DNA from 3 places in the Lentilactobacillus sp. TOM.63 genome. Region 3 is predicted to be linked to each of the others. Evidence: predicted binding sites of a transcription regulator. Region 3 holds the regulator's gene; each other region holds the start of a gene.
The links. The regulator HrcA, encoded in region 3, represses chaperone genes, less so after heat shock. The targets are predictions, from matches to a motif close to TTAGCACTCNNNNNNNNNGAGTGCTAA.
Positions count from the first base shown of each region.

Region 1 (10,976 bases), on a different contig from region 3:
CCAAAATCCAGATCCAAGTAATTGGCAAGCTCATCCAACCCAAATGAATCGTAAAAAATGGCAAAGTAATCGTTGTCATTTTGACTCCGGCAGCAAAATAAACCCACAGTGCAGCAAGGGAAATGCCTAAGACTTTTTGCCGTGGCTTTAATTCAAAGATATCATCGATAATTCCGGTTAAAATAATAATCGTTTCGCCGCCATAAACACCCCACAAAATTTTAGTTGGAAACTGATTTCTTAACAGAAACATCGTGCAAAATGTGTATGAAATAAAAATGGCCAACCCACCAATTGTTGGCATTGGAATTTTATTGACTCGGCGTTTGTTTGGTCGATCCTCAGCACCAACAGCAAACGCCAATTTGCGAATAAATGGGGTTAATATCGCAGAAAGAATCATGGTAGCGAACAATGACACAATGATTTCGAATTTCAAATTTGTAACCTCACTTAATTCCTAACATGGATTATTAAATCAATTATACAAACGCCAATTGATAAAAACAAGCCATCATTGCCTGTTCAGCCAATCACATTATAAAATCTGTTCATATTGAACATTGTTTCCGTTCACAAGTTAAACTACATTTAAATTGTAGGTGTTAACGCTTTCGCGAACTTAAATTCACAAGTAAAGGAGACATTTCTATGAAAAGCAGAATCAGAAACACACAACCATCTCTTGGGCCTCAAAAAGACGCACCCTTTTTAGTTCAAATGGGCATTTTTGCGGCAATTTTGTTTGTTTCAAGCTTAATATCGCCACTTTTTCCACCTGAATTTCCCGTTCCGACACCAGTGATTGGTTTAATTGTTTTATACACGTTACTCACGCTGCATATCATCAAATTGGAATGGGTAGAAAAATTTGCGACTTCAATGATTGGCTTTATCTCTTTTTTATTTGTCCATCGGGTATTCAGCTAGCGGCATCGTTAGATATCATGAAAGAACAGGGGCTTCAATTAATCCTGGTAATTATCCTCTCAACCATCCTTCTATTGGTCGTCGTTGCCTACACCGCCTCTTTCTTCATTTGGCTCAAGCAAGTGATTTTTCATACCGACGTTTCCGTGGAAGAAATTTGATGGGTGGTGAGCAGGATGACGGCAGTTCAACTTAACATCATGGATTTTTTTGGAACCCCAGTTTTTGGCATTAGCTTATCCATTTTTGTGTATCTAATTGGCATATGGCTATTCAAGATTACCAATGGTTTTTTCTTATTCCAGCCGTTATTCGTTGGAATGGTTCTCGGCATCTTCAGCCTGTGGCTGATGGCCAAAACATTTTCAATTGACGTTGCCTGGTTATACAGGCATGCCTATAAACCAGGCGGCGACATCTTGTTTTGGTTTTTAACGCCGGCAACAATCGCGTTTGCGGTGCCCTTATACAAACGAAATGATATTATTAAACGATTTTGGTTAGAAATTGGCCTTTCACTCACAATTGGTCTGGTCATTGCCCTCTTTGGCATTTATTGGGTCTATAAGCTCTTCGGTTTAAGTGATGCTGGGATTGCGTCACTCCTCCCACAAGCGGCCACTACGGCCTTTGCAATGCCAATTGCAGAAGCGATTGGCGGCAACTCAGCAATCACCGCGATGGCCTGCATCGTCAATGCAGTGATTATTTACGCTTTGGCTAACTTTCTTCTGAAAGCATTTCGACTGACCGAACCAATTAGTCAAGGTCTCAGCCTAGGTTCAGCCGGTCATGCCGTGGGTTCCGCCAAAGCGCTACAACTCGGATCCGTGACCGGATCAATGGCTTCAGTAGCGTTTGTGTTAATCTCAATTGTGGTGGATCTGATTGTCCCAGTGTTTACCAACTTGGTGGGGATCACACCATAGCGATTCAACCGGCTAACGAAAATGAGCACCTCTTCATCATGGAGAGGCGCTCGTTTTTAATTGGTACCAACTATTTTTTATCGTGTCATGGTCAAAAGATGTTTCACCAAACAACCAGCTGCCCACAAGACTATTCGCCACAATCCAAGAACAAGGTTGTGAGACAAATCAACAACTTGTACATTGGCTGCCAACTGTTCGATTCCACCCTCTGACACTACTCACGCAAATGATAGTTATAGGTCGAAATAATAATATTTTGCCGTGAATTCAAAATGGTTCGCAGGCGCAGACTGGTTTGGTTATGCAAAATGTTTTCCCAGCGGTGACGGGGTACAAATTGTGGAACCAAAACAGTTGTCGAATAGTTTCGATCTGCGGCTCGTTTAGCAATCACATCGCAAAATCGTAATGTTGGTTGGGCGATCGAACGATAGGATGAATGGATATCAACGAACCGGACATCTGGAAATTCTTTTTTAAATTCCTCGGACGTCTTATGTTCCTTCTCAGGATTGGAATCAAAGGAAACGTGCATGGCAATCACGTAGTCCCCGATTGACTGGGCATAGCTAATTGCATTGGCAGTTACTCGGGTAACACCGCCAACCAAAACAACCACCGTCGAACCATCAAAATGATGAGTTGCGGTAATTTCGGTATTATCTTCAATCACGCGCAACTGTTCGGCCACTCGTTTGTAATGCCGATTAATCTTGTAAAAAATGTGAATCAAAATCGGCATCACGATCAGATACGGCCAGACGTTTGGAAACCTTAATAAGAATAAACACGTTACCAAGGCTAATGAAATGAAGGCCCCAACAAAGTTAATGACCGACTTAAGTTGCCAATTTTTCCCGCGATTATGATACCAGTGAATAATCATTCCGGATTGAGATAACGTGAACGGAATGAACACACCGACAGCATACAGTGGAATTAAAGAATTGGTTCGGCCACCAAAGATTTGAATTAACACAATGGCGCCAACGGCCAACGAAATAATCCCGTTTGAATAACCGAGCCGGTCCCCTTTATCGAGGTATGCGTGGGGTAAAAACTTATCTTTAGCCAAATTATAAGCAAGAATTGGAAAGGCTGAAAAACCAGTATTTGCGGCAACAGCCAAAATCATCGCAGTTGATAACTGTAGCAGGTAGTAAACAATGCCATGACCGAAGACATTAACACCGATCTGGGAAAGCACCGTTTCATGGCTATTAGGAATAACACCCATGTAGTAACTCATATAGGTAATACCGCCAAAGAAGCACGCCAAGATGGTTGCCATGATGGCTAATGTTGCGGAAGCATTTTTACTCTTTGGTGACTTGAAATTCGGAACAGCATTACTAATCGCTTCAACACCAGTCAAGGAAGATGAACCAGATGAGAAAGCTCTGAAAAACAGAATCAGGGTCATACCTTCAACCGGTGCGCCAATATGAGCAGCGGCATGATACTGGATGTTTCCAGTGGCAATATTGTAACCACCATAAATAACCATCCCGATAATCATCACAATGAAAAGATAAACGGGCAAGGTCAGAAATGAAGCTGATTCACGAATTCCTCTCAAATTAAGCAGCATAATTGCAACTACAATCAAACAAGAAATCAATACTTGATGAGAATAAAGAGACGGGATCGCTGAAGTAATTGCTTCAGTCGCAGATGTTGTGGATACGGCCACAGTCAGCATGTAATCAACCAACAGTGAACCACCGGCAATGAGCCCCGCTCGTTCACCCCAGTTAGTGCTGGCAACAACATACGCCCCACCACCAGATGGATATGCGTGAATAATCTGTTGGTAAGAAAGCGTAATGGCAGCTAAGAGTACCAAAACAAGTGCAGCAACCCAGATTTGGTACATCAGGGCTGCAGCTGATAAAGTGATCAGAATTGTTGTGATCTGTTCGGTACCATAAGCCACTGACGAAAGGGCATCGGAAGATAATAATGCCAGTGCCTTAAACTTTGTCAGGGATTGGCCACCCTCATCAGTGGTTTTTAGCGGTTTCCCAATTAAAAACCGTTTTAAATATCGCCACATAAATAGTTACTCCTTTTAATATAAATCTACCACTCGTAGTGAACCATAAAATAATAGTCCTTCTTGGTAGCAAAAACAAGTCTTGTTATGCAGTAGTAAGATAACACGTAAATACACCATACAACACAAAAATGACTGCGACAACCTCGTTAGTTAATGTTTTTCGAAACAGTCGTTATATTAGGTTAACCGGGTATATTTTATAACCGTTGAAATGGTTAGTTTTCCAGTCACCTAACGACTAATCGTTAGCCATACAAAAAGCCGGCCGACAAACTGAATTCATTCGTCGTCCGACTCCGTTAAGTTATTTTAAATGATTAATCTGTCTGAATGCCTAAATTACATTCCCATTCCTGGAGTTGGCATTGGAGCAGCTGGTGCATCCTTCTTTGGTTCGTCAGCAACAACAGCTTCAGTCGTCAACAACAAGGCTGAAACAGATGCAGCGTTTTGAAGGGCTGAACGGGTAACTTTGGTAGGATCAACGATACCGTCTTTGATCATATCTTCAAATTTACCATTGGCTGCGTTGTAACCAATTCCGGATTTTTCATCTTTGAGTTGTTCAACGATTACTGAGCCTTCAACACCGGCATTTTCAGCAATTTGACGAACAGGTTCTTCAAGTGCCCGGCGAACAATGTTAATACCAGTTTGCTCGTCACCATCGGCTGATTCGTCCAATTTTTCGATGTCTGGAATGACATTGATCAAAGCAGTTCCACCACCAGGGACGAAGCCTTCTTCAACAGCGGCACGGGTTGCATTCAAAGCATCTTCAATTCGGTACTTCTTTTCTTTCAATTCAGTTTCGGTAGCGGCACCAACCCGAACAACGGCAACCCCACCTGATAACTTAGCCAAACGTTCCTTTAACTTGTCACGGTCAAAGTCAGAAGTAGTCTTTTCAATCTGAGTCTTAATTTCTGAAACTCGTTGACTGATTGCATCCTTGGCACCTGAACCGTCAACGATTGTGGTTGAATCCTTCGTAACGTTAATCTTGTTTGCTTGGCCTAATTGTTCAAGCGTTGCGTCCTTCAAGTTCAAACCAAGATCATCAGTGATAACCGTTGCACCAGTCAAAATGGCGATATCTTGGAGTTGTTCCTTACGACGATCACCAAATCCTGGGGCCTTAACGGCAACAACATTGAAGGTTCCCCGCATCTTGTTCAATACAAGTGTTGGTAATGCTTCACCACCAATATCATCGGCAATAATCAAAAGTGAACGACCTTGTTCAACAATCTTTTGCAACAATGGCAAAATGTCTTGAATATTGGTAATCTTCTTGTCGGTAACCAAAATATATGGATTGTCGAGATCGGCTTCCATTTTGTCGTTATCGGTTACCATGTATTGTGACATGTAGCCACGGTCAAATTGCATTCCTTCAACAACATCCAAGCTCGTTTCAACACCACGCGACTCTTCAATGGTAATAACACCATCGTGGCCAACTTTTTCCATTGCGTCAGCAATCAAACTACCAACTTCGGTGTTAGCTGATGAAATTGAAGCAATCTGAGCAATATCATCTTTTGTCTTCACGTCATGTGACATCTTGTGAAGACCATCAACGGCAGCCTTGGTTGCTTTTTCGATTCCACGGCGAATGCCAACAGGGTTAGCACCAGCAGTGACGTTCTTCATACCTTCATTTACAATTGCTTGTGTCAAAACAGTTGCAGTAGTGGTACCATCACCGGCAACATCATTGGTCTTTGACGCAACTTCAGAAACTAATTTGGCACCCATGTTTTCAAAATGATCTGGCAATTCGATTGCCTTTGCAATTGTAACACCATCATTTGTGATCGTTGGGTTGCCTGCTGATTGTTCCAAAACAACGTTGCGGCCTTTTGGTCCTAATGTTGCTTTAACTGTGTCTGCTAATTTATCAACACCCTTGAGCATTGCGCCGCGGGCATCTTCAGAAAACTTAACTTGTTTAGCCATTACAAATTTCACCTCAAAAATGTATTTTTGATTTATTATATAAATTAATGATGCTGATTATTTCGCAAAAAGTTTATTCAACAACTGCGACAATATCTTTTTCATGTAAAACTAGATAGGATTTATCGTTGTCCTCGATCTCAGTACCTGCGTACTTATCGAACATTACCTTGTCGCCCTTTTTTACAACTGGCGCAACCTTTTGACCATTGTCCAAAACTCGGCCATCACCTACGGCAACAACTGTACCGGCTTGTGGCTTCTTCTTAGCATTATCTGCTAATACGATACCGCCTACCGACTTTTCTTCTTCTTTTTCTGTTTCGATAATTACACGATCGCCTAATGGTTTTAACACGTTAGTCCCTCCATTTACAACTATTTTTAGCATCATTAGCACTTGAATGACAGAAGTGCTAATCACTGTTTATAATATATTATTTTTTTGATCTAATTGCAAGGATTTATTAGAAAATGTTCAGGATATCATGCCTGGATTGGGATTATACCAGGGTTTGTGGCAGGGATTTAAATCATCGCCTAATTGCTCTATTTTTGAATCATCCCCTACTTTAAATAAACCAATACCCATATTTAGACACATCTTGCACTCTTATAAATCAAATAAAGCGCCTCGCCGTGAACAAGAAACGTTCATCGCGAGGCACTTTATTTAAATTCAACCCGAGCTTTAACTTCGACTTATCCACACATTAATCGTGTTTTTCAATCGAGGTAAAGTCGCAGGAAACTACTTTCCAAAGTTATCGATAAAGTAAATCAACGTCTGTAGTTCATTGGTCAAATCGACGTTTTGAACCAGCACATTATCAGGTACTGAGATTCGGATTGGGGTGAAATTCAAGATCCCTTTTACGCCCCCAGCTACCGCATCCGCTGCAACTTCTTGGGCTGCAGATGATGGCACTGTCAGGATCACAACCTGAATTTGTTGTTCATGCAGCTGGCTGGCAAGCTCTGAGATTGGATAGACTGGTACCCCATCCTCAATGGTATTAATGATCGTTCCATTCGTATCAAATGCCGCAGAAATCCGTACGTTGCTATCTTTGTGAAAATTAAAGTTTAACAGCGCGTGGCCCAAGTTACCAACACCAATCAAAGCAACGTTGGTCAGGTGTTCCTGGTTCAAGATCTGCTTAAAGAAGTTCAGTAGGCTATCGACATCATAACCATAACCCCGTTTACCCAATGCGCCAAAATATGAAAAGTCTCGGCGAATGGTGGCAGAATCCACCTGAACCGCTTCTGCCAACTCGGTAGAAGAGATCCGTTGTTTTCCGGTATCGTGTAAAATATTTAAATATCGATAATAAATTGGCAATCGTTTCGCGGTCGCCTTTGGAATGTTTTCGGCTGTCAAAATTTCCTCCTGTAAAACCTATTTTAAAAATTCAAAACTTTGTGAACCCATCTTTATTTATTATTCTATCATATAATGCCACCTTGTGAAATGTATTTCAAGTAATACTTACAAACTATTATTGTAAAACCAGATAATATGATAAAATTATATACTGTTAACTACAGAAAGGTGGCCGCTGAATTGATAATTTTACAAGCCCAAGATTTAACCAAACGATTTAACGGGGAAGAAATCTTTTCGAATGTGAATATGGCCGTCCAAGAAAAAAGTCGAATTGCTTTGGTGGGCCGAAACGGCGCCGGAAAATCCACCTTAGTCAAAATGATAATCGGTGAACAATCGCTCGATGGTGGCCAAATTGTGACCAAAAAGAATCTGAGCATTGGTTACTTGGCACAAGACACTGGCCTAGATTCCGATAAATCAATTTATGATGAAATGGCCGCCGTCTTCGCCAAATTTAAACAACAAGAACGAAAGATTCACGAATTAGAGGCGCAGATGAGTGATCCCTCGATTGACCCAGCTTCCGAGGAATATGCCCAAATTTCATCACAATATGATAATATTCGGGCGGATTTTGAACAGCACAACGGTTATGGTTACGATGCAGAAATCAGAGGCGTCCTTCACGGCTTTGGATTTGGTCAAGCTGATTATGATCGGCCAATCAACGAATTGTCTGGCGGTCAAAAGACCCAACTTGCCCTGGCGAAGCTCCTCTTGGAAAAACCAGAATTACTGATACTCGATGAGCCGACCAACCATTTGGACGTTGAAACCATTACTTGGTTGGAAGGGTACATCCAGAATTATAGTGGCGCGCTCTTAATCATTTCACATGACCGTTACTTCCTGGATCGTATCGTCAATGAAGTCTATGAATTGGCTAATGGTACCTTATTGCACTTTACCGGCAATTACACAGATTATACAAAGAAAAAGGAAGAACGGGTTTCTCAACAGTGGAAAGAATATGAAAAACAGCAGGCCCAAATTGAGAAGCTACAGACTTTCGTTGACAAAAATATCGTTCGGGCGTCAACCACCAAGCAAGCTCAAGCACGACGAAAACAATTGGAAAAAATGAAGCGGATTAACAAACCAACCGCTGATTCAAAAACGGCTCGGTTCCAATTCACTCCAAAATCCAAAAGTGGCAATAACGTTTTGAACGTCACAAACGCTGCGGTTGGATACACGGCCATTCTGTCGGAACCCATTAATTTGGATATCAAACGCCACCAAGCAATTGCGATTGTTGGTCCAAACGGCGTTGGTAAATCTACCCTGCTCAAAAGTATTTTAGGAATCATTCCATTCATTAAGGGTCAAGCGTATTTTGGTACAGGTGTCGACACTGGGTATTATGATCAAGAGCAGGCATCCTTACATGGCAATAAAACAGTGTTAAGCGAGTTATGGGATGATCACCCAATGACCCCCGAAGGCGATATCAGAAGCATTTTAGGAAGCTTCTTGTTTTCCGGTGATGACGTTGCCAAGATGGTCCATGACCTTTCAGGTGGTGAAAAAGCCCGTCTCTTGCTCACAAAGTTGGCAATGCAACACAATAACTTTCTCATTTTAGATGAACCAACTAACCATTTGGATATCGATAGCCGAGAAGTATTGGAAAAAGCCCTCAACCAATTTGACGGCACAATCCTCTTTGTTTCTCATGATCGTTATTTCATTAATAAAATTGCCACGTCTGTTGTTGAATTATCTAAAAAAGGCACCGAAACTTATTTGGGTAATTACGATTACTATGTCAACAAGAAGGATGAAATGATCGCCATTAAAGAGCACGAGGCTCAAAAACAGGCAGAAGAACATCCAACTGAGACACGAACCGCCCCTGTTACCAACGATAAAAAGAATTACCAAATTAATAAGGAAGAACAGAAGCAGCAACGCAAGCTATCAAGAGAAGTTGCTGATCTAGAAAATCACTTGGATAGCTTAACGCAACAAAAAGATCAAATTGAGGCTAAAATGACCGAGCCAGATGTCTTTAATGATGTTGGCAAACTGCAAGATCTACAAAAAGAGCTTGAATCTGTTAACCACCAAATGGAAGCTACCGAAACAAGCTGGGAAGAAAAAAGTATTCAGTTAGAGAATATGAAATCATCATAGTCAGCCTTAGCTGATTGTCATTTGAAATACATGGTTACAATAAAAGAACACGAGATCCGAGACGAAGCGTTGCCGCTGTCTTTGACCTCGTGTTTTTTAGCCACAGAATTATTTGACTGGCTCTTTAATCCAATCAAACTCCAACCCCGGATCTGCATTCAGCGTTGCGTCTGCTCGGACACCATGCTGATACAGCATTTCTCCGGCAGCACCAATCATTGCGGCATTATCACCACACAATGAGAGTGGTACCAGCTCCAACTTTGTATTTGGAAACTGTTTCATGTCAGCTGTCAGCCGATCACGAAGGCCGCGATTGGCCGCAACCCCACCTGCAAGAATCAACTGTTTGACGGGATACTCATGCAGCACGCGGACAGTCTTATCAGATAACACATCGACAACAGCTTGTTGGAAACTAGCTGCCAGATCCTCTTTATTCAATTCTTTGTGGATTTGATCTGCATGATGAACGGTGTTAATAAACGCGCTTTTCAGCCCGCTAAAGCTAAAATCAAAGTTGTCGTCGGTATCCATTGCTCTTGGAAAGTCAAACGTATCGTGACCACGATGCGCCATCTCATCAACCGGCTTTCCGGCTGGATAATTAATGCCAAGGACCCGACCAATTTTATCGTAAGCTTCGCCCGCTGCATCATCCCGAGTTTCACCTATAATTTCAAATCTATTTTCTTCAGGCATGTAAACTAGCTCTGTATGACCACCTGAAACAACCAATGCCATCGCTGGAAATTCAATGGGTTCAACTAAATGAGCAGCATAAATATGACCTGCCAAATGGTTAACGGGAATAAGTGGTAAATGATGCGCCCAAGCAACCGCTTTAGCAGCAGTTACCCCGATCAAAAGAGCGCCGACTAAACCTGGCCCATATGTAACAGCAACCGCGGTCAGATCATCATAGCTCACTTTAGCCTGCTTTAGGGCATCTTTAATACAACCGGTAATTTGCTCAATGTGATGACGACTGGCAACTTCCGGCACCACTCCACCGAACCGCTGATGACTTTTTATTTGAGTGGCCACAATATTGGAAAGAATGGTGTCACCATTTTCAATTACCGCAACGGAGGTCTCATCGCAGCTGCTTTCAAAGGAGAGAATTAAATCTCTAGTCAATAAGTTCATCTCATTTCTTTATTCATTAACCAATTTTTGTAATGTCCAAAATCATATTAAGGGCATCTTCTCGATCGTTATAATAATAATCTTTCTTAAGCCCGTTATCCACAAAACCGATGTCTCGGTACAGCTTCTGGGCACGAGTATTACTAACCCGTACTTCAAGAGTAACCTTATCATATTCCATCTGGCGGGCTTTTTTAATAATGGTTGTGACCAAAAAGTACCCCAATCCATGATTCTGAAAATTGGGGGCAACCGCCACGTTCGTGATATGACAATCCTTTGTATGGTCATTTAAAGAACAACCGATAAATGCAACTAACCAGTCATTTCTGCGCAAAACCAGGTAAAGGCGATCGTTTTTTCGCATCAGTTCACTTCGAAAAGCGCGGTCGTCCCAGGGAGTTTGACCACCATA
Region 1 is NZ_JAUCAP010000002.1:58,775-69,750, reverse strand. It holds gene QUF07_RS00850 (glycosyltransferase family 4 protein) at 1-439, opposite strand, end outside; partial or broken gene QUF07_RS00845 (CidA/LrgA family protein) at 652-1,091, shown strand; gene QUF07_RS00840 (LrgB family protein) at 1,107-1,859, shown strand; gene kimA (potassium transporter KimA) at 2,077-3,918, opposite strand; gene groL (chaperonin GroEL) at 4,261-5,883, opposite strand; gene groES (co-chaperone GroES) at 5,957-6,241, opposite strand; gene QUF07_RS00820 (redox-sensing transcriptional repressor Rex) at 6,635-7,267, opposite strand; gene QUF07_RS00815 (ABC-F family ATP-binding cassette domain-containing protein) at 7,451-9,412, shown strand; gene tsaD (tRNA (adenosine(37)-N6)-threonylcarbamoyltransferase complex transferase subunit TsaD) at 9,521-10,561, opposite strand; gene rimI (ribosomal protein S18-alanine N-acetyltransferase) at 10,578-10,976, opposite strand, start outside.
Region 1: the regulator HrcA is predicted to act here: its motif matches at 6,277-6,303, upstream of groES (co-chaperone GroES).

Region 2 (10,976 bases), on a different contig from region 3:
ATGGAACTGCACGTTTGTGGTTCCAACTTATAAATATGCTCGGAATCAACCTGATACACTTTGAGCCGCGGGGCTTTTCTAAAGTAAAACACGGCACTTGTGAAATACGTATGGGATGTTGGCACTCGACTCGCAATTATCTCGGCAAAGTAGTCAAACTGGTTGGTCTGTTTGAGAGCGAGAATTTGCTGCCAAACGATTTTTAACAATTCAGCAAATTGTTTCGGTGATTTTTTCAGCAATAGACACGCCTTAAGATATGTCGAATGAGTCTTAAAAACCGTCAGGAGTTGCTCTGGCGAAAAATCAGCTGGATGCAGTAAGATATGGTAATCCTTATCAGTCGCAATTGTTTTTGCAAAGACAGTCTGGGCCTTTTGCTGATCCAGTCCATAATATAGCACATAATCGCATAACCACCGATCGAGCAAATCACGCATTCGGCTATGATAACTGGGAGCACACTGATCACGAAAAGCCATGAGCTTCATGTAACCTTCCGTGGGTGAAGCCACCCCAATATTGTTTAAGAGCTCATAAATGTAGAGATAAGCGTATGAGGTGCTACTAACGGTGAAGTTGCCTTGGCGAAGTTGCGTCCGCCACGTAAAATACGTTCGTAGTTGGTGAATTGTCAGGTCATGGTAGACAGGAAAGTAACGTTTCAATTCATAGGTTGCGTTGTAATGGTCCTCGTAATCAGCCATCATCCGACCTTGCTGGTAAAAATTATAACCAACAATTTGAAATGATGGGACGCTATAATCATATGACTGAATCATCTTCTGAATTGGTGCCGGTACATCCGGTACATGACTGTTTTTCTGCTCTCGAGTCTGTTTAGCGGCGCCAACTGGTAACTGGATTTGCTGGGCACGATACTGGGGGTTGACCTTGTCATCAGGAGGCAGGTAAATTGACTGTTCTTGGGATGGCAGGTTTGGATTTGGCGGGAAATGTTTAAGCGAATAATTCAACACTTTTTGGAGCATTAGTTCATTAATCGCCTTTAGAGAAACCCCGACCCATCTCTGGTTCTTTGTGAATTTAGGCGCTGAAAAGTGAGGCAGGTGTTGCACGATAACCCTTAGGTTGCCACAATAGACATCTATATTGGCCGGATCATCCTGACTGGCAATCACAAAGGGACGCTTTGAAGTTGGGTGGATAAGAACTTTAATATGTGGAGATGATTCAGCGGCTGAAACAAATTTCAAGCCATAATAGTTAGCAACCAAATCATTCATTTCTTGCCAGTTCAACTATAACACCCCCATTTTATTCCAAACGTCATTCTAACTAAATTCTATCCTATCACGGGACGCAATGGCCAAGAAATTGTCTGCTGCCATTAAAAATGGTGAGCTCAACTCACTTGTTGTACTCAAGGGGAGCATTGATCCACAGTGCTAGTAATGTCTGATGCAATCTTAGATTAATCGGCAAATTTTCTTGTTAACCATTTTTATTTTGATAAAACTTGCGACAAACGCCTAATTCCAGAGATTTAAGCAAAACAAGCAGTGCATCCAAAAACCAGATGCACTGCTTGTTTCACTTAAATGATGGTTTCTAACCGCCATTGCCAGCCCACTTTCAACTACTTAGTTGGCAGGACAATGTCAGATGGTTTAACTTCTTTACCGAAGTATGGCTTCAATTGTTGGTTGTAATCCTTAACAAAAAATCCTTGTTTCGTTAATTTGTTAATTTCTTTGTTGGTCCAATTGAGCAAGGATTTGTTACCCTTCTTGACCGCTGGTGAAATATAAGATTTAGGTCCAATACTCTTGATTCCAACCGTGTACTTAGGATTATCTTTCGACCATGCGTACAGATATGAGTTGTCATCGGCTAAGGCAACCCCCCTGCCGTTCTTCAATGCATTAAATTGTTGGGTCTTGGAATCAAATTTCAACAACTTTGTATTTGGTTGCTTAGTTGTGAAGTAAGTTTCCGCTGTGGTTCCTTTAGTCACAATCACGTTCTTACCTTTCAACTGGCTGGCGCTGGTGATTGGCTTAGTCTTAGGAGAAACCACCCCAACGGAAACCTTCATATATGGTTTGGCAAAATCGATCACTTGTTTCCGTTCTGGGGTAACCGTAAAGTTTGCGAGTACCAAATCAACCTTGTTGGAGTTCAATGCATCAACCCGATTGTTAGCGTTCACTTGCACAAACTTCACCTTCACACCCAAGTCTTTGGCAACTTGGTGAGCCAAGGTGACGTCATAACCAACGCGCTTGCCATCTTGATTAACCCAGCCATATGGTGGCAGATCGCCAAATACGGCGATTCGAATTGTACCGTTCTTTTTGATCTGCTTAACGGAACTTGGATTGTTACTGCTGCTTGAACTAGACTTCTTTGAGCTGTTGCCACAGCCCGTGAGCACCAATAATAGGGCTGCAAACACACTCACGATAGCAATTAATCTTGCGAATGATTTCTTCTTCATAAATTTAATCCTCCTCAATTTTCCTTAAAAATCCATACTGTCTAAAAATTCTTGAGCGCGATCGGTTTGCGGTTTAGCGAAAAACTGTTTAGACGGCGTTTGCTCCAGAATCTTACCATTTTCCAAGAATAGGACGCGATCGGCAATTTCTTGAGCAAAGTTCATCTCATGAGTCACCACAATCATTGTCATGTTATCCGTTTCTGCCAAATCCTTGATAATGTTCAAAACACCGCGAACCATTTCTGGATCAAGTGATGCGGTGACTTCATCAAACAACATAAAGTCAGGGTGCAAGGCCAATGCCCGCACAATCGCAATTCGTTGTTTCTGGCCACCAGACAGCATCCGTGGATATGCGTCAGCGTAATCTTCCAACCCAACTCGTTGTAATAGTTGAATGGCCTCTGCTCTGGCCGCATCCGCGCTTTGCTTTTGCACTTTCGTGGGCCCCAACATAATGTTATCAATCACCGTCAAATTAGGGAATAGGTCATAACTTTGAAACACCATGCCAATCTTTTGACGGATCTGTTGCCAGTTCTTTTCGGTGGGATCAACCTGTTGGCCCTCAAACGTGATCGTCCCCTTTTGATAGGGTTCCAATCCGTTCAAGCAGCGAATCAACGTGCTTTTCCCGGATCCTGAAGGTCCAAGCAGTGTGACCACTTCGCCTTTGGCAACCGAAAAATTAATATCATACAAAACATGTCGCTTCTGATAATACTTCTCCAAATGTTCAACTTGTAAAATCTGATCAGCCATTTGTTCGCTCCAATCTCCTTTTTTCTAGTCGTTTAGCCCACCAAGACAATGGATAATCGATCAAGAAATAAAATAGAAAGATCAATCCGTATACCCAGAAGACGCCCGTCGGATGGGTGTGGTTGTTGGCTTCAATGATCTGTTGGCCAATGTTAATCACGTCCATCACCGAAATCAGCATCAGAAGAGAGGTTGTCTTGATTACTCGGGTTGCCAAATTGATGGTAGCGGGAATTTCAAGGGTAATTGCTTGGGGGATCAGCACGTACCGGTACAACTGATGACGATTTAACCCAATTGCCAGCCCAGACTCGCGTTGATGTTTTGGAACCGAAATGAGTGCCCCACGGACAATATCACTCATTTCAGCGCCAACCCACAGGGCAAACACTAACGTGGCGATCTGATCGGCAGGAAGATTGAAGTTCAACTGTTTTGGCAATATATAATAGAAAAGAAAGAGTAACACAACGGTTGGCACAATCCGGAAAAATTCCAGATAAAGCCGCAGGATCAGCCTGAGCAGTCGATTCCTGAAGGTTCTCAATACACCTAGGACAATGCCTAATATGAGTCCTAAGATGAGGGCAATTCCTGCAATTTTAACCGTTACCCAAAGTCCGCCAAGCAATCGAGTAAAATTGGTTCCTTCAAATAACACACTAATTCCCGAATGATCCATAGCGAACCCTCTTTTCTAATAACGTCAAAATAACAGACAGCGGAATCAAAATGATGGCATAAGCGACAACCAGAACAAACAAATACTCATTTGAACGATAATACATCCCGATCAAATCAAGCGCGGTGTTGGTGAGTTCCGGAATGGCAATCACGGTAAAAATCGACGTTTCCTTAATCAGGAAAATCACATTAGCTGCCATGGCGGGCACACTTAATGAAAAGCCCTGAGGAAAAACAACGTATCTGGCTAACTGCCAGCGGCTCAGTCCAATCGCTTTGCCGGATTCAAGCTGCCCCTTGGAAACACCATTAAAGCCGCCGGTAAATCCTTCGGCCATGTAACTGCCACCAAGAAAGATTAAGCCGATGATCCCACAAAGCTGGGCACTGAATTTAATGCCGATGACCGGAAATGCATAATACAGGAAAAATAGCTGAATTAGTAATGGCGTGTTCCGGGAGATTTCGACGTACACCGTGGCAATCTGGTGAAATATGGGAACTTTGAAATATTGCAGCAGACTACAGATCAAGCCAACCAAAATTGATCCAATCATTCCAATAAATGATAACCACAACGTCAACACAAAGCCCTTTTCAAACATTGGCAAACTCTGCTGGATAATACCCCAGCTCGTCATCTGCAATCATCTCCCTTGTAAAATTTTGTTTTTCGAATTGACAGCAATAAAAACGTCCCTGCAAATCTGACCGTAGCCAAATTACAGGGACGTTTTACCGTGGTTCCACCCTTGTTCATATTCGAAACGCATTCGAATACCTCATTAGATGTTTATATTACTTCATCAAGCTTGATTTGACTCCGAGCGCACTTTCAATCACGCTGATCCACCCTTTCACCCACGATGGTCGCTATTCATTCAGCAATAATCTACTCTTCTCATCAATGTCAAATTTAAACAAAAGACTGTCAATCGATTACTAATAAATGTAAGGTTTCTAAAGGAAAAAGTCAACCATTTTTACTAATTAAATGATAGTTCTTCTCACTAATCAAGTAAGAACCCCTGACGCTTGATGGTTGCCAACAACTCTTTGCGGACCTCATGACTTCTGCCAAGTTCCGCCACAATGTGATGACTAAACGATTCAATCCGGTCATTCGAACTGCGACTGCCATAATAGTTGGCAACATCAGCGTCGTACTCAGCTAATTGCGCGTTGAAGTCTGTTGGGAGCTTATAGCTGCCATCAAAATGCATCTCAGCTTGGGGCAGCCGCGGCTTAATTTCCGGTTGATCGGCTGGATAGCCAATTGCCAGACCCAATAACGGAAAGGTCAACTCCGGCAGATCAAGCAAATCGATCACCCGCTTAGAATCGTTTAGGATACTGCCCATAATCGTGCCACCAAGCCCCATGCTCTCAGCAGCTACCATTATATTTTGAGTGGCAATTGCGGTATCAAAGACGCTTGCTAAGAATTTATCAGTCGTATGTAAAATGTAAGGATCCGTGTTATGAGCCTTCGCAATTTGCAAGTTGCGGTATTGATCGGCCACCATCACGAAAAAGTGACCGCTGTTTACCAGCCAGTGATGGCCGGTAATGTCAGCCAACTGGGCTTTAACATCCGGGTCTGTCACACTCACAATCGAATATTGCTGGGAAAAAGTACTGGTTGAAGCATGCTGGGCGGCCTCAATCAGTGTTTGAACCTGCTCCTTAGTTAAAGGCTTGGCTTGAAAATGACGAATGCTGGTGTGATTCAATAACTGGTCTAAAATAACGTTGGTCAATAAAGCCATCTCCGATCCGCATTTTGAATTTACATTTAATGATTTTTGGTTTACAATAATCAATATCAGGTAATAATGATTACAAACTATAGAATTGAGGCATCAATTTATGGAAAAGAAACGATCGTTATCTCAAAAGATTAACGTGATGCGAGCGTCTGTAATGGGCGCTAACGATGGCATCGTGTCTGTCGCAGGGATTGTCTTAGGGGTTGCCGCGGCGACAAGTAATAACTTTGCGATTTTTATTTCCGGAATTTCTGGAATGCTTGCCGGAACTGTTTCGATGGCAATGGGAGAATTTGTATCCGTTAATACTCAGAAGGACTCCGAAAAAAATGCCATCAGTATCCAAAAACGAGCATTAGCTGATTCATACGATACTGAGTTTAACACAGTCAAGCATAAATTGGTCACAGATGGGATCTCCGATGAGTTAGCCCACCAAGCAACGAAAGAAATGATGGATCGTGATCCAATCAAAACAACGGTCCGCCAAAAGTACGGCTTTAACGTCGGCGAATATACCAACCCGCTTTCAGCTGCCATCGCATCGATGATTTCATTCCCAACTGGATCAATTTTACCACTAGTCGCCATCACAATGTTCCCAAATTCAATTAGAATTGAAGCAACATTTGTCGCCGTTCTGATTGCCTTGGCGATCACTGGGTTTACAGCGGCCAAGTTAGGAAATTCAAATAAGTTTCATGGTGTGGTGCGAAACGTGATTTCTGGCACGTTAACCATGTTGGTCACCTTCATCATCGGAACCTTAATTGGTAGCTAATCCCTTTTTTAACAAAGGAACTTGTCCATAAGTCCCCTCAATTGCTCCCTCAAAAAGCTGGGATTTCCGATTGACGACATTGATACACCAGTTCCTAATTATTTTAATTTATTTACTATGAATTTGTGGAGGTATTTTCCATGACAATTATTCACTCAAAGAAGAAAAAGGACACCCAAACAATGGATGAAAAGCTTAACACATTGCGAGCCGGCGTCTTAGGATCAAATGATGGAATTTTGACGGTTGTCGGGGTTCTGTTTAGTGTTGCCGTTGCAACCACCAATCAATTTACCATCTTCATTGCCGGACTATCGGATTTACTTGCCTGTGCCTTCTCAATGGCATCAGGTGAGTATGCTTCCGTTAGCACGCAAAAAGATACTGAACAATCAGTTGTCGAAACCGAGAAGAAATTATTAAAGACCAATTATGATCAGGAGCTCCGCGTTGTTTCAGATTATTATATTGATGAAGGTGTCACCCAAGAGACCGCAATCAAAATTGCCAAAGACTTGATGGCTAAAAAGCCCCTTGAAACCATCGTGAATATTAAATATGGGCTGCAGCTTGGCCACTACATGAATCCTTGGAACGCTGCCTTTTCATCACTTTTTTCAGCCGGTGCCGGCGGGATTTTCCCATTGGTTGCCATGACCCTTTCCCCAGTGGCCTATCAATGGCCCGCAACAATCCTAGCGGTCTGCCTTTCAGTCGCCATAACTGGTTATCTAAGTGCCCGACTGGGTAACGGCCTTGTTAAAACTGCCATTATTCGAAATGTCATCGTCGGCATTATCACGATGATCATTCACTATTCGTTAGGAATGTTGCTTCAGGCCTAGTGCCTATTTCGGGACTCCCGCATAGAGCTGAGCCAAATGATTGGCATCAACTTGCGGAATTTGATCATACAATGTTGGGGCAGCTTCCTGCATAATCGACTGATTATTTTGACTGTGACCCAGTCCCAAATCATGACCAAGTTCATGCATGGCAACACTGGCTTGCTGGTTAACGGTCTTGTAATTCATTCGGGTCATTGCCCCAGTTATCAGGTAACTTTCATTATAGCCAGCAAACAACGGCGCGCCAGAATCGCTAAACCGTTGAATAGTGTAGCCCATCACCACTCCTTCAGCTACAGCCCAGCCATCTGGTTCTTCCTTGTAGTTGGCTTTGGCACCAAGGATAATTTCAGCGTCATTTTCATGATGAGCTGGGATTAGCTGAACAACTTTCACATCGTTCCAAGCAGCGACAGCTTTTCGCCACACCTTAGCGTAGTGGCGGGAGGTTGTCGTTTTAATATAATAAGGGATCTGGGTCGTGGGCCAGTGATAATCCTTTTGGGGACTGTACGACGGCTTTGGATCAGTGTCCGGATTTTCGATCGGTGTCGTAGATTGGTGGATGGTTCCGGGAGCCAAGCTCACATTAAACGCCCAAATCACGCCGATAACCGAGAAAATCACAAGCAGCCCTTTAACAATTTGGACCCAGAATCTTTTTGAATGAGTCAATGTTTTTCTCTCCCCTCAGCTGTCATTGCATGACAATAGGCAAACTTTCAGATTATCTATTTGCGGCTATTGATTAAACTATTGTATAGTTATGTTAGATCGAATTAGCGAATTTAGTCACATTTTGGCTCATTCAACATTATCGCTTGGATCAGCTCACTTCAGGGAAAGAGGAATTGTTCATGAATAAAGCTTTTAAATTGATTACCGCAACAGTCGCCACGGCAGCCGTATCGTTTGGATTGGCATTGGCTGGTTCAACCACCGCCGCAACCGCACACGCAGCCAATACATTTGCCAGTTCTGAAATTAGCGGTCCCAGCGGTTACTTCTACAATTCAAAGGTCGGGGTTGCCTTCCACTGGAAGAATATCAAAACCAGTAATGGGGTGCAAACAATGATGATTATTGGCGATTTCAAGACACCCAAGTTTACAACGGGGATCCCAGTTGGCAACAAGATCAGCAAAAACAAACGAACCTTCACTGCCAACTATCGTCAAATCACCAGCAAAAGCAAGCTAACCAAGACGACTTACAGTTTTAATCTCTACAAATTAAGTACCAACAAATATCAGGTTAAGATTTCTAAGTCAGGCAATGGGCACTGCCAAGCAATAAAGGGAAGAAGTATACCTTCTACCGAACAAAGAAGAGCCCTGCCAATTCACTTGCCAACAAGTTTTCTCAACCAGCACTGGAAAAAGAATTCAAGCAGCAATATGATCAAAACCTCCAACAAGCTTACCAAAAAGCAAAAGCTGAAGGTAAAAACGTTAAGGACCCTGCAACAGATCCTGCAGTTCAAAAGCAGGAACAAGAAGCCATTCAAACCAATACTGATAAGTATATCAAGCAATTGGTGAAGGCCTTTAGATAGTCACAATTGCCAACAAAGAATGTCAGCTTTAGCACTCTTTACTTTTGAGTGCTAAATGCTGGCATTTTTTTATCAGGTGATTAATATAGAAGATGAAAGGTAAAGAGGAACGAAAAAGAGTGGTTCAAAGAGATCGTTTCCCAGTACCTTGAATATTAATTCCGATAATAAGGAGATTGGTATTATGGCAAATGAATTAATGAATCGTTTTGATTTGGATCCGTTCTTTGATCGTATGGCACATCGTTTCTTCAGCCCAAGTGATTTTGACAAGGATTACAGTGATTTCGGTAACCTCAAGACTGACATTAAAGAAACCGACAAGGATTATTCGTTGAAGGTTGATGTCCCAGGAATTGATAAGAACAACATTCGTTTGGCTTATCAAGATGGTGTTTTATCACTCTACATTAATCAAGAACATTCAACCGAACAAAAAGATGAGAACGGCCGGGTAATCGCCAGCGAACGTAGTCACGGTGTTATGTCACGTAGCTATCAATTGCCTGGTGTTGACAAGGACAACATTTCAGCCCAAGTTAGCGATGGTGTTTTAAATGTTACTTTACCAAAGTTAACCAACAGTGATCAAGATAATGGTCATATTGAGATTCAATAATTACTAACCAGCTGTTAACTAGGTGTGGGTGGTTGTTTATTTGGGTCATCGTTTTTGAAACTTTTTAAAAAGCTTTGTGTTTTGGGGGAACGAGAACGATTCTCGTTTCACCACCTTTGACGCTTGTTAATTCATGCAACAAAGGAGATTGGTATTATGGCAAATGAATTAATGAATCGTTTCAATGTAGATCCGTTCTTTGATCAAATGGCACGTCGTTTCTTCAGTCCTTCTGATGTAGACAATGATTACATGGTTCAAGGTAACCTGAAGACCGATATCACCGAAAATGACAAGGATTACACTTTGAAGGTTGATGTACCAGGCATTGATAAGAAGAATATCCACTTGGTATATCAAAACGACAATTTGGCATTGAGCATCGACCAAGCCCAAGAATCCGAAAAGAAGGATGAACAAGGCCGCGTAATTGCCAGCGAACGTAGTCATGGCATCATGTCAAGAACATATGAGTTACCTGGTGTTGATCGTGACAACATTTCAGCCCAAGTTAACGATGGTGTCTTGACAGTCACATTGCCAAAGGCTGCTGAAAGCCAGGATAGCAATAACCAAATTGAGATTCAGTAATTAATTGACCATAATTATTAGGCCTAAAAAAGCAAACCAATTCGGAGACGTTTCTGAATTGGTTTGCTTTTTTGTTATGGGGTTACGGTTTGGGTGCTTGGCTTCATAGTCGAATGATGCTCCGCAAAGCAGAAGCTTGCATATAAGTCCCCGTATTCTAAAATCCTCATTGTAGGACTGCTCCACCAAGCAGCAATCTGCATGTAAGCCCCTCTGTCTTGGCTTCATAGTTGAATGATGCTCCGCAAAGCAGAAGCTTGCATATAAGTCCTCTCGTCCTAAAATCCTCAAAACCAGGATTTTAGGACGAGAGGACTTATACTCCAGCTTCTAAGCGCTTTGCTACGCATACTAGTCTAGATGTGCCGAATTCTGCAATCTAATCATGTCATAATAATACCCACGTTTCTTCATCAACTCATCATTAGTGCCGCGTTCAACAATCTTGCCGGCATCTAGCACCAAAATGAGGTCAGCATTTTGAATTGTTGACAATCGATGGGCAATTGCAATCGTTGTTCTGCCCTGCTGAAGCTTTGCCAATCCCGTTTGGATAATCTGTTCGGTTTCCGTATCGATGTTTGCGGTTGCCTCATCTAGAATCAAAATCTTAGGATCCGTTACCAACGTTCTGGCAAACGAAATGAGTTGCCGCTGGCCGCTCGAATAGCTGGCTCCTCTTTCAATCACCCTGGCATCATACTTTTGTGGCAAGTCCTCGATAAATTTATCAGCCTGTACAAACTGGCTGCACTTCTAACTTCTTCATCACTAATTTTTTCGTTAAACATTCTGATATTTGAGGCCACCGTGCCATAGAACATAAAGGGTTCCTGAAGCACCAAGCCCATTTTTTTGCGTAATTCTTGAATCGGATAATCTCGAATATCGCGGTCATCAAGC
Region 2 is NZ_JAUCAP010000012.1:32,314-43,289, forward strand. It holds gene QUF07_RS03800 (TerB N-terminal domain-containing protein) at 1-1,262, opposite strand, end outside; gene QUF07_RS03805 (transporter substrate-binding domain-containing protein) at 1,601-2,461, opposite strand; gene QUF07_RS03810 (amino acid ABC transporter ATP-binding protein) at 2,486-3,226, opposite strand; gene QUF07_RS03815 (amino acid ABC transporter permease) at 3,219-3,908, opposite strand; gene QUF07_RS03820 (amino acid ABC transporter permease) at 3,889-4,551, opposite strand; gene QUF07_RS03825 (NADPH-dependent oxidoreductase) at 4,921-5,679, opposite strand; gene QUF07_RS03830 (VIT1/CCC1 transporter family protein) at 5,780-6,460, shown strand; gene QUF07_RS03835 (VIT1/CCC1 transporter family protein) at 6,601-7,305, shown strand; gene QUF07_RS03840 (matrixin family metalloprotease) at 7,309-7,983, opposite strand; gene QUF07_RS03845 (hypothetical protein) at 8,166-8,849, shown strand; gene QUF07_RS03850 (Hsp20/alpha crystallin family protein) at 9,048-9,482, shown strand; gene QUF07_RS03855 (Hsp20/alpha crystallin family protein) at 9,639-10,073, shown strand; partial or broken gene QUF07_RS03860 (ABC transporter ATP-binding protein) at 10,425-10,976, opposite strand, start outside.
Region 2: the regulator HrcA is predicted to act here: its motif matches at 8,892-8,918, upstream of QUF07_RS03850 (Hsp20/alpha crystallin family protein).

Region 3 (10,976 bases):
GGGCATCTTCGGCCTTCTTAATTTCGTCATCGGAAACCTTACCTTTAACTTCCTTAAGGGTCTTGTCAGTCTGGAAGAGTAACTGGTCAACTTCGTTATTGAGATCAGCAGATTCCTTACGTTGCTTATCTGCCTCTTCGTTTTCCTTGGCTTCCTTCATCATCTTCTTGATTTCATCATCGGAAAGACCTGACGAATCTTTGATGGTAATCTTTTGTTCCTTACCAGTTCCTTTATCCTTGGCAGAAACGTTCACAATTCCGTTCTTGTCAATGTCAAAGGTAACTTCAATTTGAGGAACACCTCTAGGGGCAGCAGGAATGTCAGTCAACTGGAATTGACCCAGTGTCTTGTCATCGGCAGCCATCGGTCGTTCACCTTGAAGAACATGGATATCTACGGCTGGTTGATTATCTGCGGCAGTTGAGAAGACCTGTGACTTACTAGTTGGAATGGTTGTATTCCGATCAATTAACTTAGTGAAGACCCCACCCATGGTTTCAATACCAAGTGACAATGGGGTAACATCAAGCAAAACAACATCCTTAACATCACCAGTAATCACACCACCTTGAACAGCAGCCCCTAAGGCAACCGCTTCATCAGGGTTAATTGAGTGATTAGATTCCTTACCAGTCCATGACTTAACGGCTTCTTGAACAGCTGGGATTCGAGTTGAACCACCATTTAAGATCACTTGATCGATGTCTGAAGTTTGTAATCCGGCATCCTTCAGAGCGTTGTCAAATGGCACCTTGGTCTTTGCAACCAAGTCAGATGTCAATTCGTTGAACTTTGCACGAGTCAAAGTCGTTTGCAAATGTAATGGACCGTTATCGCCAGCTGAAATAAATGGCAGGCTAATTTCGGATTCAGTCACACCTGACAAGTCTTTCTTAGCCTTTTCGGCAGCATCCTTCAAACGTTGAAGAGCCATCTTATCCTTAGAAAGATCAACTCCATTTTCCTTTTTGAAGTTATCAACCAACCAATCAATAATCCGTCGATCAAAGTCATCCCCACCAAGGTGAGTATCACCATTAGTTGAAAGTACTTGGAAGACACCATCACCTAATTCAAGGATGGAAACATCAAAAGTACCACCACCTAAGTCGTAAACTAAGATCTTTTCATCTTTATCTTGCTTATCAAGGCCGTAAGCCAAAGCTGCAGCAGTTGGTTCGTTGATGATTCGCTTAACATTTAAACCAGCAATCTTTCCAGCATCCTTGGTTGCCTGACGTTGGGCATCATTAAAGTAGGCAGGAACAGTGATAACAGCATCTGTCACTTTGTCACCCAAATAATTTTCTGCGAAATCTTTAATATACTGCAAAATCATTGCTGAAATTTGCTGTGGTGTATATTTTTTGCCTTCGATATCAACTGTATAACCTTGTTCACCCATATGACTCTTAATTGACCGAACAGTGTTAGGGTTTGTAATCTCTTGACGCTTAGCAACTTCACCAACCTGAGGCTTGCCATCTTTAAATGCCACAACAGATGGTGTAGTTCGGGCTCCTTCAGGGTTTGCAATGATTTTAGGCTCGCTGCCTTCCAATACGGCAACGGCTGAGTTAGTGGTACCTAAATCAATACCGATAATTTTATTACTTGCCATAGATAATCCTCTTTTTCTTTTAAAGATTTATTTTGCTACAACAACCATTGCTGGTCGTAAAACACGGTCCTTCAAACGGTAACCGTCCTGAAGAACTTGAACAACCGTTTCAGCAGGATGATCCTCATCCGCATCTGCAGTTTGGATAGCCTGTTCAAACTTTGGATCAAATGGTTTATTCAGGGCGTCAACAACCTCCACACCATTATCCTTGAGTGCTTTGTTAAGATGCTCATAAACCATCGATACACCCTTTTTAAGCTGTTTCCCATTGTCGTCAGTGACTTCAACGGCAAGTGCTCGTTGTAAATTATCAACAATTGGTAGGATGTCATGAGCCAACTGCTGGCCATCATACTTAATTAAATCAGCTTGTTCTTTTTTTGCGTGATTCTGAATATTTTTCATATCAGCTTCAGCACGAAGATATCGATTTTCCATATCATCAAGCTTTTTTTGAAGTTGAACAACTGTCTGCTTCAACTTGGTAACATCTTCAGCACTCTTACTGGAATGGTCAGCCGCAACCTTTTTTTCATGATCATTTTTTGCCTGATCTTTGGGTTGGGCAGTCGACTGTTCCTTTGGCTGGTCCTGCTTCTTATTCAGTGATTCTTCCTTATTCTCTGCCAAACAATCGCCTCCTTAGGTTGCCAAATCGCTGGCATTAGTCCTGGTCATCATCATAGTAGCCGAGAAGCTTCTTAGTCAGTTCCTCTCGTAATGCACCAACTATGCCAATAACCTTCGAATACGGCATCCTTGTCGGCCCAATGACCGCAATGACCCCGTGTCCATACTCCTTTAAATCATAAGTTCCAGTGATTATACTGTAATCTTTCAACAGATCGTTTCGCAATTCACCACCGATCCGAACCTGAACGTCGTTGGACTTGGTATTAATGATTTTTTGTACCGTGTCCTCGGTTCCAAGTAAGTTATAAAGGGGCTTCAAGCGATCAACGTCTTGACGCTCGACAAATCGCAGCAAGTTCAACTCACCATCAACGTGAACTTTGTCCTTACCGGCTTCGTTAAGCATCTCACCAAATATCTTCAAAAATCCTTCAGGAGTTTGAATATACTTGGTCATTAGCATTGGAATATCGAACTTGAGTTTCTCTAAAACCTGTCGCAACGGCTTGCCAACCAATTCGGAATTAATAATGTTAACAATCGTTTCCAGCTGCTCAGACGATACATTTGCCAGGCGGAAAATCTTATTCACAACATGACCGTTATTCGTGACGATAATTGCCATCACCTGTCGGTCATCAAGCTTCACAAGTCGAAAGCCACCCAACGTCACATCATCGCCTGATTCTGGATTGAATGTTAACGCCATATAATTGGTTAAATCAGACAAAACCTTCGCAGATTCTTGGACGATCTCATCAATTCTATTAAACTCACTGTTAAAAGAGCTCTTAATCAAATCTTCGGCACTATCATCAAGTGGATCCGGTTCAACCAAGTTATCCACATAATACCGATAACCTTCAATGGATGGTACCCGGCCTGATGAAAAATGTGTCTTGGTAATCAAGCCCTTTGATTCAAGTGCAGCCATATCGTTTCTAACCGTCGCAGAACTGACATGGGTTGGAAACTCTGAAGCTAATGCCTTGGAACCAACTGGCATTCCCGTTCTTGTATAATCACGAATGATTATTTGAAGAATATTTTTTTGCCTATCCGTTAACACCAGAATCACCTCTTTTTAGCACTCAATATATTCGAGTGCTAAGGCACATTTATAATTTAACAAACCACTCCACATTAGTCAAGGAATTATGGCCGATTTTTAGCATTATTTTGTTTTGAGTGCTAATTGTGCTAATTCAAACTCTTGGAATGGTCTTTGAAATATTGACGGGTTTCGTTGGCATCCTGATCGAGTTGGTTAATCAATTGCTCTGGTGTCTGGAATTTAATCTCATCTCGCAGATAATGCAGCCAATCAACTGTCACAATTTCGCCGTAAATATTTTGATCAAAGTCCAATAAGTTGATTTCGACGGTCATTGGATGGACATCTGAGAAAGTGACATTCTTGCCGATTGAAGCCATTCCAAGGTATTTTTTCCCAGCAATCGCAACGGTCACAACATAGATCCCAATTCGGGGTAACCACTGGTATTCTGAATGCTCAACGTTGGCGGTGGGATAACCCAACAAACGGCCGCGTTCTTCACCGTGGACGATCACCCCTTTTGTTTGAAACGGCCGACCAAGCAACTCATTGACTTCATCGATATTACCGGAATCCAACTCAATTCGAATTCTGGTAGAGCTGACCTTTTTCCCATCGCTATCAACTGGAGGAACGGTAATGACTTTGAATTTCCCGTTGGCATACTTTGGGAGATTTTTCATGGTGGCAGTTTGTTTATCACCGTATGTATGGTCAAATCCAGCAACTACAGCGACGGCATTAAAACGATCAATAAAATTCGTAACAAATTGGGCTGGCGGCTGGCTTTGAAATGCATAAGAATAATTAACCAAAAAGACTTGATCAACCCCAAATTTTTCAAACAACTCCATCTTGTAGTCGAGTAGTGTCAAATAACGTTTTTCATGAGCGGCCATTTTTTTATAAACTAGGGCAGGATGATGGTCATAAGTGAGGACTGCGAACTTAGCTCCCACTTTTTCCGCCTCTACTTTGGCTCGTTGAAGCACCTCTTGATGCCCCTTGTGGAAGCCGTCAAACACCCCCATTGCAACGACTGTCTTTCCTTCGACATGAAAGGAGTCGGCCAGTGGATAATGAAGTTTAGATATTTTCATAATCATTTACACCTTCTTAATTTACGCGATAAACATTTTATAGGGACGATATTTCATAAGCTCAGCATCAAATTTGTACAGGGCTTTGACTGCTCCCATGTAGGTTAAACAAACAACGGGCTTGTGATCAGGATTGATGGATTGATCCAGAAAACCACCATGGGAAACAATTTCCCAACGGCTCTCATCAAGTCTGTATTGAGGATAATCGGCTAAAGCCTCTGCCAGGGGCCGAAAGATCGTTTTCAAGTTGTCGTTGTCAACCGCTGCTTGAATCTGTTTTAAAGTGACACACTGGGAGATATCAAAACCCCCGCTCTTTATCCGGGTTAAATTCGTCATTACTGAGGGAACGTTGATCAGTTTGCCGAAATCTACCGCAAGGGTCCTCACGTAGGTCCCTTTTGAACAACCAACTTCGAAATAAATCGTCTGGGTCTGCTTTTCCTGATCATAGGCGGCCGGTTTAAGCTGTTTAAAATAATCAATGTGAATTGGCCGAGGGTCACGGTCAATTGTTAATCCTTTACGGGCATATTCATACAACTTATGACCATTCACTTTAACTGCGGAATACATTGGTGGCACTTGCATGATATCGCCTGTTAATTTCGCCAAGACATCATCAATCTGGGCAGATGTTAACGGAGATTCAATCGGCTGTTGCGCAATCAACGTTCCATCCAAATCCTCAGTATCGTAGGCCATTCCTAGCGTAATTTCACCTTGGTAGACTTTACCTGATTGCATCATCAATTCACTAATTTTCGTTGCCTGGCCAATACAAATAGGCAGAACTCCATCAACATTTGGATCTAAGGTGCCAGTGTGCCCAACTTTTTTTGTGTGTAAAATTTTTCGTAATGAGCTCACACATTCATGACTCGTCATTCCGCGTTCTTTATATAAAGCAATTACGCCATCCATTGTTTCTCTCCTAATAAAATCATGTAGTAAAATTATATCATAAAAATCAGCATGGGTAATAGCGTGTTTTGGCCTTACTGCCATCTTATTAACAGCATCATACGGCGAAAACTGCCATTAATTACATAAGAGCTCCTGAACTAAATCCCCAAATCAGGGGTTTAATTCAGGAGCTCTTATGTAACCGAAAGACGTTTTTCTTCAGACACTTCTTATTCGCCTTGTTGCTTCAATTTATTAATCAATTGGTCAATCTTATCACCATATTGAACTGAACTATCCAATTCAAACTTAATTTCAGGTGTTTTATAAATACTCAATCGATGTCCTAACTCGCCACGAATCAGCCCAGCGGCCTTTTCAAGCCCCGTCTGAGTTGTTTGTTCATCCTCTGGTTTATCGGAGAGAATACTATAATAGATCGTCGCTTGCTGAAGATCACCGGTTACCTCGACTCCAGTTAAAGTCACTCCCTGTACTCGAGGATCCCGGACTCGTTTGAGCAAAATATCGTTAACTTCTTTTTGAATTTCTTGTTCCAATCGACCAACGCGATAATGAGCCATGAAAACACCTCCGAATTACTTAACAGGAACTTCCTTCATCACATAGGCCTCGATCACGTCGCCGACCTTGATATCGTTATAGTCCTTGATTGTTAAACCAAGTTCAAATCCTTGTTTAACTTCATTCACATCATCTTTAAAGCGTTTCAGACTGTTCAATTCACCAGTGTAAACAACGACACCGTCCCGAATTAGACGAACCTTACTGTTCTTCTCAACAAAACCGTCAACAACCATTCCACCTGCAATTGTTCCGACTTTAGAAGCCTTAAAGATATCACGAACTTCAACTTGACCGGTAACTTCTTCCTTGTAAGTAGGAGCAAGCATCCCTTTCATAGCTGATTCCACCTCATCAATTGCATTGTAGATCACTTGATGAAGACGAATGTCAACGTGGTCACTTTCAGCTTGTGATTTAGCTTGAGGAGTTGGTCGAACATTAAAACCAATGATGATCGCATTACTTGCTTCAGCCAAAGCGACATCACTTTCATTAATCGCGCCAACAGCCGCATGAATAATGTTAACTTTCACGCCTTTGACCTCAATCTTTTGAAGACTGTTAGAAAGTGCCTCAACGGAACCTTGAACGTCCGCTTTAATGACAATGTCAACTTCCTTCATTTCCCCTTCCTTGAGGGAATCAAACAAGCTATCTAAGGTTACTCGGGTGGTCTTTCGACGCTCTTCAACTTGAGCTTCTTTAGCCCGTTCCTCACCAACTGAACGAGCGGTCTTTTCGTCCGCAAAGACGACGAATCGATCACCAGCTTCTGGCACGTCGTTTAGTCCGGTAATGGAAACTGGTGTAGCTGGGGTGGCCTTTTTCAGATCCCGTCCCCGTTCGTTCGTCATTGTCCGAACTCGACCGAAGGTATTACCAACAACAATTGGATCACCAACCCGCAACGTCCCTTGCTGAACAAGTAAGGTTGCAACTGGTCCTTGGCCTTGATCCAGTCGAGCTTCAATTACAGAACCTGCCCCTGGTTGATCAGGGTTGGCCTTCAATTCAAGCATTTCAGCTTCGAGAATGATCATATCAAGCAATTCATCAATATTCTTCCCAAACTTGGCAGAAATATTAACAAAAATAGTATTACCACCATTATCTTCTGGGATAAGGCCATACTGCATCAATTGATCAGTCACGTGCTGTGGATTAGCATCCGGCTTATCAATTTTGTTAATGGCAACGATAATTGGTGTCTTAGCTGCCTTTGCATGGTTAATCGCTTCAATTGTTTGAGGCATCACCCCATCGTCGGCCGCAACCACCAAAACAGTGATATCGGTGATGTTAGCACCACGGGCTCGCATTTCAGTAAATGCGGCATGCCCAGGGGTATCCAAGAAGGTGATCAAGTTATCGCCGTGGCGAACTTGGTAAGCACCAATTGCTTGAGTAATTCCACCAGCTTCGCCAGCAGTGATATGCGAATGACGCAAATGATCAAGTAAAGTGGTCTTACCATGATCAACGTGACCCATAATTGTCACAACGGCTGGGCGTGATACTTGATTATCCGTGTTGGCTTCTTCTTTTTCAAAGATTTTATCCAAGTTGGATAGATCTTGATGAACCTTTTCTTGAGCTTCAATTCCATAATCAGCTGCGAGAATTTCAATTGTGTCCTTATCGAGTGATTGGTTTTGGTTAACCATCACACCAAGCATGAATAACTTTTTAACAATTTCAGCCGGCTCCCGATGCAAAATCTTACCAAGATCTTGAGCATTCATCCCATCTTGATATTCAAGCACCTTTGGTAATGGTCGTTCCTTACGTTCTGGAGCACCATGATGTTCAACTTCACGCAACCGTTGATTCTTTTGCTTCCGTTGCTTTTTGTTGCGCTTCTTATTGAACTTTCTGGAACCGCCGCGATTGTTATTGTTATTACGGTTCAAACTGCCGCCAAATCGACCGCTTCCAGTATTTCGATGGGCATTATTTGAATGCGCATTGCCGCTGTTGTTGCTGGTCCGATTGTTAGACGATCTCGTGTTGGAAGCTGCAGGCCGAGATGTCCGCGTAGTGTTGTTACTGTTGTTATTACGATTGTTTGTATTATTGTTACGTGAATTGCTATGGTTCTGGTTTTGATTGCGACTGTTTTGATTGCCGCCGTTATGATTCCCATTGTTGTTAGAGCTTGAGTGGTTCACGTTATTATTGCGATGCGTATCATTATGAGCCGCATTACTAGTGTGCTGGGCTGAATTACTGTGATTTGTCCGGGCACTTTGATGTTGGTCACGAGAATTGTGATTACCATTTCTAGAATCACTATTCCGATTGTTTGGCCGACTTGCAGTGTGGCTTGAACTGCTGGTTGTCGAATGAGTTTCATTAGGCTTCTTGGCTACATGAGAAGTTGAATGTTGTGACTTGTTTTGTTGTGGTCTAGCAGAGTGACTAGTCGCACTTGCACCCTTGCTAAACATCTTTCTGATTTGCTTTTCTTGGTTATCATCAACGGTTGACATATGGTTTTTAATTGTAAATCCTTCTTTGTCAGCGCGATCGACGATTTGTTTACTGGAGACATTGAGTTCTTTAGCTAATTCATAAATCCGCTTTTTCCCCATATCATCACTCTCCCTTATTGTTATCGGTTAATTCAACCAATTTTTTTGCCATACCCCGATCGGAAATTCCGATGATTGTACGTTTCATACCAATTGCATCACTCAACACTGCTTTAGTGTACATGGTATTGACGGGGACATGATAGTAATTAGACTTATCTGTAAATTTTTTTTGAGTTGCCTGGCCGGTATCTGAAGCGATAAACAGGAAATGAACTTTGCCATTTCGAATTTCAGATAACAATTTATCTTGTCCAGAAACAATTTTGCTGGCTCTTCTGGCAATTCCAATAAAATTTAAAATTGCTTGCTTATTGTCCATTCTCAAACAACTCTTTTCGAGCCTGTTTATGATCAACGTAGGCAATTAGTTCATCGTAGAAGCTTTCATCCAGTTTGGTGGAAAATACTTTTTCAAAAGTATGCTCTGACTTGGCCTTCTTCGCAATGTCTACATTGATGGAAATGTAAGCACCTCTACCGGATTTCTTACCAGTTTCATCAATGGAAACCTGACCATCTGAATCTCGGACAATCCGAACTAATTCTTTTTTAGGAGCCATTTCTCCAGTGACGATGTCTTTTCTCATTGGAATCTTTCGCTTTTTCATACAATCGCCTCCTAAAAATTAGTCTTCATCAGATTGATCAGAATCCGGATCATTTGGATTTGTCACTGATGCTTCTGCAGAATCCTCGTCACTTGATGGGTCAACTGAATCATCGGTCGAATCGGTTGAATCATCGACCGGATCATCTGAATCATCAGCTGCAGCTTGGCGCTGGTCCATCAATTCTTTGGCTTCTGTTTCAGATTTAATATCAATCTTAAATCCAGTTAATTTAGCGGCCAACCGAGCATTTTGACCCTTCTTACCAATTGCTAGTGATAACTGATAATCCGGAACAATGACCGTACATGCCCGATCATTATCCTCATCGAAGATCACATCAACCACTTCAGCAGGATTTAAAGCATTGGCAATATATGACGCATCGTCTTCATCCCATTCTACGATATCCATATTTTCGCCGTGCAGTTCATTCACAATTGTTTGCACCCGTTGTCCACGGGGGCCAACAGCCGTTCCGACTGGGTCGATATCGGAACTATTCGAGCGAACAGCTACTTTAGCCCGATCCCCAGCCTCTCTTGCAATTGAAACAACCTCTACAGTACCATCATAAATCTCTGGGACTTCTTGTTCAAATAAACGTTTTAACATTCCAGAGGCAGTCCGGCTCACAAAGACTTGTGGGCCTTTGGTGGCATTCTCAACCTTCGTTACATAGACCTTAATCCGGTCCTGTGGCCGATACACTTCATTTGGCATCTGATCTTTGACACCCATAACGGCTTCCACTTTACCCAGGTTAACGTATACAAAACGCGTATCCTGACGTTCAACGGTTCCAGTGACCAATTCGTCCATGTATTTGGAGTACTCATCAAAGACGTTCTCTCGCTCAGCTTCACGAACCCGTTGCATGATCACTTGTTTTGCAGTCTGAGCGGCAATTCGACCAAAGTTCTTTGGCGTCACCTCAAACTTTATTTCATCGCCCAGTTCGTACCCCTTATTGATTTGAAGGGCGTCGTCCAAGGTCACTTGAAGTTGATCGTTCACAACGTCTTCCACAACGGTTTTAACAGAATAGACGTGCATTTCACCCTTTGTTTCATCGAAGTCAACCTCGACGTTCTGAGACTGACCGTAGTTTCGCTTGTATGCAGAAACTAGGGCTGCTTTCAAGGCGTCGATCACAACCTCTTTCTTGATACCCTTCTCTTCTTCTAGTGCAGAAAGGGCACCCAAAAGTTCTTTACTCATTTTTATTGTCTCCTTTAGCTAAAATTTAATCGCCAACCGCGCCTTAGCAACTAAATCACGGGGAACTTTCAAAGTTGGATTCTTGCCCCACTTGTCGTTTTCCATGATCAATTGATCGTCATCAACAGCTGTCAGTGTTCCTTCAAATGACTTGCTGCCATTTAAATTCTTATAAAGTGACACATTGATGTACTCGCCGATTGCCTGTTTAAGCTCTTCTTCATTACGAAGCGGCCGTTCTGCACCTGGCGATGATACTTCCAAGAAATAAGCTTGGGGTATCGGATCTGGATCCAGGGCATCTAATTTTTCACTTAATTCATCACTCACGACAACACAATCGTCAATGGTGACGCCCCCGGGCTTATCAATATAAACCCGAAGGTACCAACCGCCTTTTTCTTTTACAAACTCAACATCGAATAAGTAAAATGAATGTTCATCTAAAATTGGTTTGACGACCTGCTTCACCGTTTCAACAACATTGCTCAAAAAAAGGCCTCCTAAAAATTATCCATTAAAAAGAGCGAGCATTTCTGCTCACTCCTTGCAAGTTATTTTATAAATTAAGTATAACATATCGCTGAAAATATTACAAACACGACTATTAACCACGTTACATCATATCAAAAAGGCTGA
Region 3 is NZ_JAUCAP010000003.1:33,640-44,615, forward strand. It holds gene dnaK (molecular chaperone DnaK) at 1-1,624, opposite strand, end outside; gene grpE (nucleotide exchange factor GrpE) at 1,652-2,257, opposite strand; gene hrcA (heat-inducible transcriptional repressor HrcA) at 2,292-3,335, opposite strand; gene ribF (riboflavin biosynthesis protein RibF) at 3,461-4,417, opposite strand; gene truB (tRNA pseudouridine(55) synthase TruB) at 4,439-5,344, opposite strand; gene rbfA (30S ribosome-binding factor RbfA) at 5,557-5,910, opposite strand; gene infB (translation initiation factor IF-2) at 5,926-8,505, opposite strand; gene QUF07_RS01080 (L7Ae/L30e/S12e/Gadd45 family ribosomal protein) at 8,510-8,827, opposite strand; gene rnpM (RNase P modulator RnpM) at 8,817-9,116, opposite strand; gene nusA (transcription termination factor NusA) at 9,135-10,337, opposite strand; gene rimP (ribosome maturation factor RimP) at 10,356-10,829, opposite strand; gene QUF07_RS01100 (PolC-type DNA polymerase III) at 10,954-10,976, opposite strand, start outside.